2 regions of the Thermosynechococcus sp. QS41 genome follow, and region 1 is predicted to be linked to the other one. Evidence: riboswitches for the same ligand, from Rfam matches in the RefSeq annotation. Region 1 holds a riboswitch; the other holds the start of a gene.
What was found. A riboswitch is a leader RNA that binds a small molecule or an ion and turns the genes downstream of it on or off. The one in region 1 is predicted to bind cobalamin.
Positions count from the first base shown of each region.

Region 1 (5,922 bases):
CTCATTTCGCAATTGGTATAGCCGCACCACCCGTGAGGTGTTTGCCGGCGCCCGCTATGTTCAACTAGAAGCACTCCCGATTGAGTCTGAGGCCTAGATCTGGGTGAAGTGGGTTAATTTTGTGCCCAAGTTCCCCGTGATCCTGTGATCCTTTTCACGGGCACTCTCCTTAGGCTTCGCCAGAATCAGACTATCAACTATCCTCTTGCGAGGCATCTTATGAGAAACATTGAAGCTGAGCAAACGAAGCACCGTTCCTCAGTAAAGAAAGTTTGAACAAGATGCCCCCCAAGCAATGAGTCCGACTCAAACTCCCTAAACTAGGGACAAGGGCATAGGGGCGTTTTGATGTCAATTGCTGAGGAATTCCGCCAACTGCAAACGCGACTCTTGGAGTGCTGGGACGGGACAGAAACGTTTATTCCTGAACTACCCAAGGGTCCCGGCGGCATTGAGCGCGATATTGTGGTGGTGCCTTCCCTGAGCTTTCCCCAACCGGAGCTGGCCAAGATCACCGGCTACACCCACTACGAGGAGCGGCAACTCTATACGCTGATCCAGTTGCGGAATCCGCGTACCCGCATGATCTACGTGACGTCCCAGCCGCTGCACCCCAGCATTATTGACTATTATCTGGATTTACTCCCCGGCGTACCCAGTTCCCATGCCCGCGATCGCCTGCTGCTGCTGGCCACCTACGATCGCTCCGATAAACCCTTGACTGCGAAAATTTTAGAGCGGCCTCGCCTTTTGGAGCGTATTCGTCAAGCCCTGCGTCCCAACCAAGCCTACATGGTGTGTTTTAACTCCACCCCTTTGGAGCGGGAACTGGCGGTACGCTTAGGCATTCCCCTCTACTCGACGGATCCCGACCTCCTCTACTGGGGAACCAAGGCGGGCAGTCGGGAACTTTTTGCGGCCGCAGGCATTCCCCATCCGATGGGCAGCGGTTTTTTGCAGGGGGTACCGGAACTGGTGCGCGCGATCGCTCACCTCCAAGAGAAATCTCCTGAACTGCAACGGGTGGTGGTGAAACTCAATGAGGCTTTTTCCGGAGAAGGCAATGCTCTTCTTGATCTGCGCCCACTGCGCCCCCTTGGCAGCCCACACACCCCCGATCATCTACAACGGATTGAAAATAGCCTAGAGGAGATGGTCTTTCAGGCGCCTAATGAAACTTGGCTCTCCTATCGGCAGCGATTTATGGATCTGGGTGGCATTGTCGAAGCCTTTGTGGAAGGGACAGTCAAGCGATCGCCCAGTGTCCAAGGCTGTATTACCCCCAAAGGCAGTGTTGAAATCGTCTCCACCCATGAACAGTTACTCAATGCCCCCACAGGTCAAATTTTCATTGGCTGTGAATTTCCCGCCCATGCCGACTATCGCCAACAACTCCAAGAATTGGGGCAAAAGGTAGGGACGTACTTGGCACAGCAGGGGGTGATCGGCTGTTTTGGTGTGGACGTTGTTGCAACCCAGACAACAGCAGGGTGGGAGCTTTACGCCATTGAAATTAACTTGCGCAAGGGTGGTACTACGCACCCCTTTATGACCTTAAAATTCCTCACCGATGGCCACTATGAGCTAGCCTCTGGACTGTTTTACAGCAAGCACCGCCGTCCCAAGTATTACATTGCCTCCGATAACCTCTGCCAACCCCACTATCGGGGTCTTTTGCCCAATGATCTCTTAGATATGATTGCCCGCTACCATCTCCACTTTGACTCCAGCACCGAAACGGGCACTGTCTTTCACCTCATGGGGGCACTCTCGGAATTTGGTAAGCTGGGTCTCGTCAGTATTGGCAACACCCCCGAAGAAGCCCAAGCCATCTACAACCAGACCATTGGCGTTCTCGATGCTGCGGCGCTATAAGTCTCTCATGTGCCCACCCCCCGCATAGACAGGGGTCTGAGAATCTCGCTACAATTGGCAACGTTCACTGTGAAGAGCAGCCTGTAGGGAAAATCCAGTGCAAGTCTGGTGCTGTGCCGCAGCTGTGATGGGGAACCCCCCTCAGCCAGAATGCCTACTTGCTGTGGTTCACTCTGTTTGCCTGCGTCGCACGGGCATGGAGTTTCAATGTGGTTGTTACGCTCAACGATTCCATTCTCAATCCCCTCGGTTTTAGCCTCGATTTACCCCCTCTCCCCCAATCTCGACCGCTTTTACTCGTCGGTCATGGGACGCGCGATCCGGAAGGTCGCCAAGCATTTTTGGACTTTGCCCAAGCCTATTATCAACTGGATCCCTGCCGGCCTGTTTTTCCCTGTTTTCTGGAGTTAACGGAACCCTCGATTTTTGAGGTGCTCAGCCAGTGTGCTGCCGCAGGCCATACAGACTTGTCAGTGCTACCAGTTTTACTCTTTGCTGCTCGCCACAATAAGTTTGACGTTACCAATGAGTTGGATCGGGCGCGGCGGGCGTTTCCGCAATTGCGCTATCACTATGGCCGCCACTATGGTATTGCCCCCGAAATTTTAACCCTGTGGCGATCGCGCCTTGAACGCTTGGACTCACCAGAATTTAATCCCCAAGGCATTGGCCGCGAAGAAACCGTTCTCCTAGTGGTGGGACGCGGCTCCAGTGATCCCGATGCCAATGGCGATGTCTTTAAGCTAGCCCGCATGCTCTGGGAAGGCAGTGGCTACAAAACCGTTGAGGTCTGCTTTATTGGCATTACCCATCCCCGCCTACCCGAAGGATTTGGGCGGGCGAATCTTTACCAGCCCCGCCGCGTCATTGTCCTGCCCCACTTCATGTTTACAGGGGCACTAGTCAAGAAAATCTATACCCTTACCGCAGAAGCCCAAGCCGCCTATCCCAGTGTTGAATACGTGAACCTACCGGAAATTGGCCTGCATCCGCAACTATTTTATCTCACGCGGCAGCGGGAAATTGAAACCCATACGGGGCAGGTGGCCATGAACTGTGAAGCCTGCAAATTCCGCTTGGTGGCAGGCCATAGCCATCATCACCACCATCATCAGGATCATGAGCACCCCTCCCACAGCCATGATCACGGGGGTCATCACCCTCACCACCATCACCATGGATCAACCGTGGACTTGGATCACTTGCCCAGTTACCACCAACGCATTTGGCAAGTTCCCTAAGCATCGCTCCCCAGCGAAAATGTTAGAGTAAATGATGACTGCTACTCTTTCTCAAGCTTAGATAGGGCTTGTCTATGCGTATTAAATATCCTCCCCAGACGGTTGACCGGGTGTTAATTTTTGATACCACCCTGCGGGACGGTGAACAGTCGCCCGGTGCTTCCCTAAATGTGGATGAAAAACTGGCGATCGCCCGTCAACTGGCGCGACTGGGGGTGGATATTATTGAAGCAGGCTTTCCCTTTGCCAGTCCCGGTGACTTTGAGGCGGTGCAGCGGATTGCTGAAACCGTGGGCACCGAAACGGGGCCAGTGATCTGTGGCTTGGCTCGTGCCACCCGCCAAGATATTGAAGCAGCCGCAAAAGCCCTCAAACCCGCCTACTATCCGCGGATTCACACCTTTATTGCCACCTCGGATATCCACCTAGAGTACAAACTGAAGAAAACCCGCGCTGAGGTACTGGAAATTGCCCCCGAAATGGTGGCCTATGCCAAGTCCTTTGTGGATGATGTTGAGTTTTCCCCTGAGGATGCCGGGCGTTCGGATCCTGAGTTTCTCTATCAAGTTTTGGAACGGGTGATTGACGCCGGTGCCACAACAATTAACATTCCCGACACGGTGGGTTACACCACCCCCGCCGAGTTTGGCGCCCTGATCAAAGGCATCAAGGAAAACGTGCCGAATATTGATCGTGCCGTCATTTCAGTCCATGGTCACAACGACTTGGGCTTGGCCGTTGCCAACTTCCTCGAAGCAGTCAAAAATGGGGCACGGCAACTGGAGTGTACGGTTAACGGCATTGGGGAGCGCGCCGGCAATGCTGCCCTTGAGGAATTGGTGATGGCTCTCTATGTGCGGCGGCAGTACTTCAATCCCTTCCTAGGCCGTCCCCCCGAATCGGAAGCACCCCTGACCAATATCAACACCCGCGAAATTTACAAAACCTCCCGCTTGGTCTCCAATCTAACGGGCATGCTGATTCAGCCCAATAAGGCGATCGTCGGTGCCAACGCCTTTGCCCACCAATCAGGCATTCACCAAGATGGCGTCCTCAAGCACAAGCAAACCTATGAAATCATGGATGCCCAACTCATTGGCCTTGCCGATAACCAAATTGTTTTGGGTAAACTCTCTGGTCGCAATGCCTTTGCCACCCGCCTGCGCGAGCTGGGCTTTGAACTCAGTGAAACGGAACTCAATAAGGCGTTTTTGCGCTTTAAGGAACTGGCCGACAAGAAAAAAGAAATCACTGACTGGGATCTAGAAGCTATTGTTAAAGATGAAACCCAAGCCATTGATGTTCAAGGCTACCAGCTGGAATTTGTGCAGGTCTCCTGTGGCGATCGCGCCCGCCCCACCGCCACCGTAACCATCCGTCTGCCCAGTGGTGAGGAGCTGACAGATGCCGCTATTGGCACAGGCCCTGTGGATGCCGTCTATCGTGCCATTAACCGCGTGGTGCAAATTCCCAATCGCCTCATTGAGTATTCCGTGCAGTCAGTGACCGCGGGAATTGATGCCATCGGCGAGGTGACCATTCGCCTGCAACACGGGGATCGCATTTACTCGGGCCATGCCGCCAATACAGATATTATTGTTGCTTCGGCTCATGCCTATATGAATGCCCTCAATCGTCTCTATCGCGGGCTCCAGCAGCAACGCCTCCACCCCCAGACCGCTGAGGTTCATGGTGGAACCACTCCCTAAGCCCCTTGAGCACCACGGCATCTACCCCTGCCCCATTTGCCGCCATGGCCAAATTGCCCCAATGGTGCTCATGGAAACCCATGCCTGTAACTTTTGCCGCCACATTTTTACCCTTAATTCTGAGCGCCAAACGGCTCGCCTTGAAGATGGGGCGATCGCTTTTCGCTGGCAGTGGACGGGTACAGGCTGGCGATCGCTCCACCGCCCCTCTTCTCAGGTCACCGTTGTTGGCCTTGTGTTAGCTATTTTGCTCATCATTTTACCGCCAACCCTCATCTGGCTAGCCTATGCCCTGTTTCCGCCCCTAGAAGCAGGAGTTTGGCGCTGGCTTCCCCTTCTTTGGACCGGCCTCACCTTAGCTGCCCATGCCCTACTCTTTGGGCCTGTTTTAATGGCTATTTTGTCCCCCGAAAGGGAGATGTGAGACCTTAGACAGCGAGGGGTGCCACCGCTGACTCAGCAGCACTGTTCTGATAACCTCTGAAATCTCGGTGGTTGACAGCTACACCATTGACGACAATCCCAAGCAGCTTTTGCTGTAAGCTCAGATCACAAGCCTGCAGTGCCTGAGCAAAAGCTTCGCGTCGCGTTTTCTTTAACCGCACAACCAAGAGCGCCCGCTCCACCGCTGCCAGAACCCGATGCGCCTCCGCAGCAGCCAAGATCGGCGGCACATCCAGAATCACGCAGTCAAAGGTGTCCTTAGCGCCCTCCAAGAAATCAAACCACCGCGCAGAACTCAGCAGTATCATCGGCTCTTGCTGAACCTGACCCGCCGTCAGTACCCAGAGTCTTTCCGCACGATTTGCCAAAAGACTGAACCAGTGGGGAAAAGGCATTTCCCCTTGCAACAACTCCCCTAGGCCTGCAACATTGGGAATGCCAAGTCCTTGATGCATGCTGGGCTGACGCAAATTGGCATCCACCAGTAAGACCCGTTTTCCCATCGCCGCTGCTGCAACCGCAAGGTAAATCGCAAGGGTCGTTTGCCCTTCTTTGCCCGCTGTACCCGTTATTGCCAAAGAGCGCGGCAATCCCAACGACTCTAGCTGCGTCAACAGGAAGTAAAAACTTTCCCTAAAAGCAGGTGTGGCACT
Region 1 covers NZ_CP134181.1:855,595-861,516, reverse strand. Annotated here, with positions in the region: gene RHJ80_RS04015 (SUMF1/EgtB/PvdO family nonheme iron enzyme) at 1-97, shown strand, start outside; gene RHJ80_RS04010 (peptide ligase PGM1-related protein) at 349-1,875, shown strand; cobalamin riboswitch at 1,911-2,052, shown strand; gene RHJ80_RS04005 (sirohydrochlorin chelatase) at 2,085-3,116, shown strand; gene RHJ80_RS04000 (2-isopropylmalate synthase) at 3,191-4,825, shown strand; gene RHJ80_RS03995 (hypothetical protein) at 4,806-5,249, shown strand; gene RHJ80_RS03990 (AAA family ATPase) at 5,254-5,922, opposite strand, start outside.

Region 2 (5,922 bases), 850 kb from region 1:
CGCTTTCTAGCGGCGGCGGGGACGGCGATAGGTCAACCGCTCGGAGCGATCGCGCTCGTAGGCAATCAGCCGGCCATAGATTTCGTGCTTGGTTAAGTTTAACGAAAAAAAGACATGCCGCCGCGGATTGCCAAAGCCCTTACGGGTAAAGAACTTCACTGCGGGCGTGTTGGCCGGATCGGTATCCACCAGCATAAATCGCGCCCCCTCCTCAATCATGCGTTCAATGAGCTTATCTACGAGCTTGTCGGCAATCCCCCGCCGTTGATACTGCGGATGTACCCCCAGCCAGTTAATGTAGCCATAGACCCAAGGGGCTTTGCTAATAATTGTGCCTAAGATAAACCCTGCCACTTGCGAGTCAGCTTCGGCCACCAGACAGTATTCGGGATCGGTGTTGTAGAAACCAATAACCTCCCACTCATCCCAGATGCGATACAGCGAGGGATACAGATCACTGGTGAAGAGTTCCTCACCAAGGTGAAATACAGGGGCAATGTCGTCAATGCCCATCTCGCGAATAATAATGTTGGTGGGTTCAGAGCGCTCTTCTTCTTTGGCGGGAACGATTTCTAAATCAACTAAATTGTGGTCAATGGGATCATCGGTGTGCAAAGACATACAAACGTTTGTACCGAGCTATTTCTAGCTTAGCCTATGTCCAGCGGGGTCAATTCGTGAACCTTAGCGCACTTCCACAACTGCCTCTAGGGGATAGCGTACCTTGGGCAAAGTCGCATAGTTGTCATCGGCCGCTCGATAGCCCGCTGCACATAGAACGACGGCATGATAACCCTGGGCAGGTAGACCGAGAAGGCGATCATATTCTTGGGGCAAGAAACCCTCCATCGGGCAGGTGTCAATGCCCAGCAGCGCCGCCGTCAGCATAAACTGACCCAAAGCAATATAGACTTGGCGGGTTGACCATTCATCAACATTGAGGGGGTAGGGGGGTGACTGCAAAAAGCCCTTGACCAAGTCCCCATACTTTTGCAGATTTTCCACTGCGGTTTGGTGGACTTCCGCTTGCCGTGCAAGGTAGCGATCAACGTCCGTAGCATTGAGATTGGTTTTAATGGCAAATACCACTAAGTGGGAGGCATCCACCACCTGCCGTTGATTCCAAGTGTGGGGGAGCAGGGCTTGGCGTAGCGCAGGCGTCTCAATGACGTAAAACTTCCACGGTTGCAGGCCAAAGGAAGAAGGAGCCAGTACCAGACTTTGTAGAAGTGTTTGCCATAGATCCGCAGGAATTTTGCGATTGGGGTCAAATTTCTTCGTGGCGTAGCGCCATTGTAGTTGTTGCAAAACCGTTGTTGGTGAAATCGGTGTTTCAGTCATTCTGTTCCCTAGAGAATTGATTAGAGCGATTACCCGAAGGGTACGCTACGCGATCGCGAGAACCACTCGCCGCTCATTTTGACAAACTATTAAAGGTGAGGTCAACTGCCCTGTAGATCAATTGCCCACTATTGCCACTGAATATCGGCATCGATCGCAGTCATGGCAGAGGTGAGTTTTTCAACCAGTTCCTTAACAGGGAAAGCGCCGACATCTCCCGCTGCACGGGTGCGGATACTCACGGTCTCGCTTTCGACTTCCTTGGCACCCACAATGCCCATCACAGGAATTCTCTGGGTTTCAGCATTGCGGATTTGTTGACCTAGCGATCGCCCGTACGATCCACACTCACGCGGATATCCTATCAGCCGAGGATCAGGTGCCCCTACCAATCATGGAGCAGGTCTTTAGGCGAGGCAGCCTGCTTACAAGCATTGCGCCCCTAATCGCAGGAATGGAAACGCAGTTTTGAGTGGTGGAAAAATCCTGCGATTTTAAGGGGGCAACGGTGCGCTGGCAGCAACAACAGATCCTCAGCTGGTAAGACGAGCCCCTCGCAATTGCTGGGCGGCGGCCACCATGTTTTTCAGTGAGGGAATCACTTCCTCCCAGCGACGGGTTTTCAGACCGCAGTCTGGGTTAACCCAAATCTGGTCACTGGGTAGATGGGCGATCGCAGTCTCCAGCTGCTGAACCATCTGCTCAACAGTGGGAACTGCCGGACTATGAACATCATAAACACCATTGCCCACCTGCTGTTGATAGCCGGCATCAGTAATTTCAAACAGCGTTTCATTGTTACTGCGGCTATTTTCAATGGACAACACATCTGCATCTAGGCGCTCGATATGTTGAATAATGTCGCCAAACTCCGAATAGCACATGTGGGTATGAATTTGGGTTTCTGGCTTAGCCACACCAGCCGCCAACCGAAACGCATCGACGGCCCAAGCCAAGTACTCCTGCCAACGTTCCGGCTTGAGGGGTAATCCTTCCCGTAAAGCGGGTTCATCAATCTGGATAATCTTTGCCCCAGCAGCTTCTAAATCGGCCACTTCATCCCGTAGAGCCAAGGCAATCTGCATCGCCTGTTCGCTACGCGGAATATCGGTGCGGGTAAAAGACCAGTTAATCATTGTTACCGGCCCCGTCAGCATACCCTTGACGATTTTTTGTGTCAACGATTGCGCCACCTTAAACTCTCGCACCGTCATTGGCTCGGTTCGCGCTACATCCCCATAAATAATGGGTGGACGCACACAGCGACTGCCATAGCTTTGCACCCAGCCGTGTTCAGTAAAGACAAAACCAGTGAGCTTCTGGCCAAAGAATTCCACCATGTCGGTGCGTTCAAACTCGCCATGCACCAATACATCTAGGCCAATTTCTTCCTGCAATCGAATGCATTTGGCAATTTCAGCATCAATTGCTGCTTGGTACTCAGCAAGGGTGATTTCTCCGCGCTTGAGCTTCACCCGCAATTGCCGCACTTCTGGGGTTTGCGGAAAAGAACCAATGGTAGTTGTCGGAAAGAGCGGTAAGGTGGGCTGCAGTTGGCGGCGTTGTTTATAGGGCATAGCCCGTTCCAGATCGTTGACGGTTAAATTGCGCAACCGCTGTTGTACCACTGGATTCACAGGCCTAAATTCCTTAAAGGCCTGCCACTGGGCTTCAATCTCTGCCAATTGGGGGTGCTGGGCAAGGGCTTTGGGACTCTCCTGCAGCGTCTGTGCCAATAGCACCACCTCATCCAACTTTTGTTCGGCAAAACTCAACACCCGCCGCAATGGCTCTGGTAACTTCACTTCTCGTGCTGCATCGTAGGGGACGAATTGTAAAGAGGCTGAGGGGTGCAACCGGATATTAGTTGTGATACCCTGAATCGCTGCTAAGGTTGACACGACAGGTTCTGGGCAAATTTTCCAAATGTTTCGGGCATCCACAATACCCACTCCCAGCTGTTTATCCCTTGGGAAACCATACTGCTGCAATAATGCCAAGTTCTGCCCACGGGTAAAATCTAGACTAATGCCGGCTACGGGCAACGTCACCACCCAAGGATAGGCAGCGCCGAGATCATCAAAGTAGGTCACTAGGTAAATCGGCAAGCCAACTTGACAGAGCGCATCAAATGTTGATTCATACAATTCCCTGAAGTTGTTGGTGTCCCCAAAAACCAAGGCAGGTTCGTGGATTTGTACCTCAACCACCCCTAGGTTCTTCAATTCAGCCAACAGGATAAGATAGCGCTCCACTAGGCAAGACAACGCTTCCTCTAGATTCATCTGCAGCCGACTCAGCCGTAGCAGGGTTAAAGGCCCTAGCACCATGGGAACGGCGCGATCGCCCAAGACCCTTTGGGCGCGACCAATGATGCCCAGAAAATCACTAAAGTCCGCTGCCTGAAGAGGCTGACTCATTTCGGGAACCAAGTAGTGATAGTTGGTGTCAAACCATTTGGTCATCTCAAGAGCTGGAATCCTCTCTTTGCCACGAGCCATTGCAAAGTATTGCTCCAGCCCTGTAAAGGCTTGATACCGCTGTGGGATGAGGCCGAGGCGGACACTCCAGTCAAGGACGGGATCGTAAAAACTGGTATCGCCAACGCCAATGCGATCAATGCCAGCCTGCAGTTGCGTTTGCCAATTTGCCAATTCAATCTCTTGAACTGTTTGTAGCAAATTTTCTTGATTGTATTTGCCATTCCAAAAGGCTTCCAATGCCTTTTTCAGCTCACGATTTTTACCAATGCGGGGGTAGCCTAGCGTTGCAGTTTGAATGGTCATTGTTGCAGTACCCTGAGTTTTGACAGTTCTCTCAATAGACAAAGAAAGATAGCTGTTTTCAGCCCAACAAGCAGTACACTTCCAGCATCATCAGCAGAACCTAACGTGGGTCACTGCAAGAGCAACCCCTTGTCTAAGTGCTTGTAGGTGCTTGAAAATCTCCAAAATCACTTGTGCTACAGCAACGGCAGCAACGTTGCGAGAAAAGGGCGGTAGGGGGGTTCTTTACCTAGGCAAATTAATGAAAATTGAAGCATGAAGAACATCATCTGTACCTCGCAGATGTTGGCATAACGACATTCACAACTCGGCGGGCATTCTGACTGAGAGAGTAGTGCCTCTCATCACAGCTGCGGGACAGCGGCAGATTTGCACTGCACTTTCCCCCTTGCGTCTGATGGCTGATCCCCACCAGAACCGAGTGAGTACATTCAAGGCTAACACAAGTTATGAGTTAAGGGTAAGAGCACGGCGGTCTATTGGTATGAAAAGCTGCCCCTAGGTTGACTGCTGCCGTTATTGTGCAACTGCTGAGGCTAAAATGAGAAATAGTTATCATTTTTCTCAGCAGCGTTCTTCTAGGTAAATATGCCCTCCGCCTGCCAGCCTTTACCGGCTTCCCTCGATCGCATTGTTCAGCGGTTCCAACAGATCTCAGATCCAAAGCGGCGCTATGAATACTTACTGAGCTTTGCAAAGCGCCTGCCGCCATTTCCTGAGGAGCAGAAGGTTGCCGCCAACCGCGTACCTGGCTGTGTCTCCCAAGTGTACGTGATGGCCTCTTTAGAGCAGGGCAAGGTGATTTTTCAGGGGGATTCTGACGCTCAAGTGACGAAGGGATTAGTGGGGCTATTGGTTGAAGGGTTGAGTGGGTTGACACCTGCAGAAATCCTCCAGTTAAAACCTGACTTTATTCAGCAAACCGGACTGAATGTCAGCTTAACCCCCTCGCGAGCCAATGGCTTTTACAACATTTTTCGAACGATGCAACAGCAAGCCCTAGCCTATCACTTGGCCGAGACTTCGTGTCACACTTAAAAATCTCAGCTGATGGGACTACAGCAGCAAAAGCTGGGCTGGGTGCTAGAGAACACCCTTACGAAGGAGGATAATCCTTTAGTTGTAGGATGACGCAACAATCCCCGCAACGGGGACACTAAGCTTCGTTTGCGGATTTAGCACTCGTGCTTGTACCCCATATTAGAGAAGGTATATACTTAGGAATAACAACTCGAATAAATAAAGCACAAATAAGAATTAATATTTGTAAAAGCAAATTTTCTCCGGTTTCTACCTGTAAACGGAAGAAATCACATAAAACTGATAATTTATCAGTTGATGAAATACCGCCAAGCATAAATTCTCCAGCAATAAAATCGCATCTGTGAAACTTACAGCCATTTTGAATAGCAGTTTTGATAAAGAAGTAGTCTGCGCCAACTGGAAATCTATAGGAATAGTATCCTAGTTGCCTATGAAGATCAGTTTTAATTAAAGTGCCAACAGCATGGGAAGATATGTAGGCTCCGGCTGAAAACAAATACGGTCTTCCCTTATTAGGACGCCTTAATCGTTTACCTACCCACACATGTGCTGATAGTATATCTGCTTTCGTAGAGCAAGCAGCTTTTCTAAACAACTCTATTGTATTCTGTTCTAGTACATCTCCAGCACCTAAAACAAGATAATAATCTCCATTTGCAATTTTAAGTGATTTATTGATTGCATGATATAAACTAAAATCTGGTTCTGATATAATTTTTATATTTAAGCCCTTTGTAGACTGAATAATACT
Region 2 covers NZ_CP134181.1:1,707,377-1,713,298, forward strand. Annotated here, with positions in the region: gene RHJ80_RS08395 (GNAT family N-acetyltransferase) at 7-513, opposite strand; gene RHJ80_RS08400 (NAD(P)H-dependent oxidoreductase) at 685-1,341, opposite strand; gene RHJ80_RS08405 (His/Gly/Thr/Pro-type tRNA ligase C-terminal domain-containing protein) at 1,470-1,622, opposite strand; gene metE (5-methyltetrahydropteroyltriglutamate--homocysteine S-methyltransferase) at 1,875-4,127, opposite strand; cobalamin riboswitch at 4,419-4,564, opposite strand; gene RHJ80_RS08415 (SufE family protein) at 4,716-5,165, shown strand; gene RHJ80_RS08420 (glycosyltransferase) at 5,284-5,922, opposite strand, start outside.
Region 2: it holds a riboswitch for cobalamin, as region 1 does, so the genes downstream of both, metE (5-methyltetrahydropteroyltriglutamate--homocysteine S-methyltransferase) here and RHJ80_RS04005 (sirohydrochlorin chelatase) in region 1, are expected to answer to the same signal.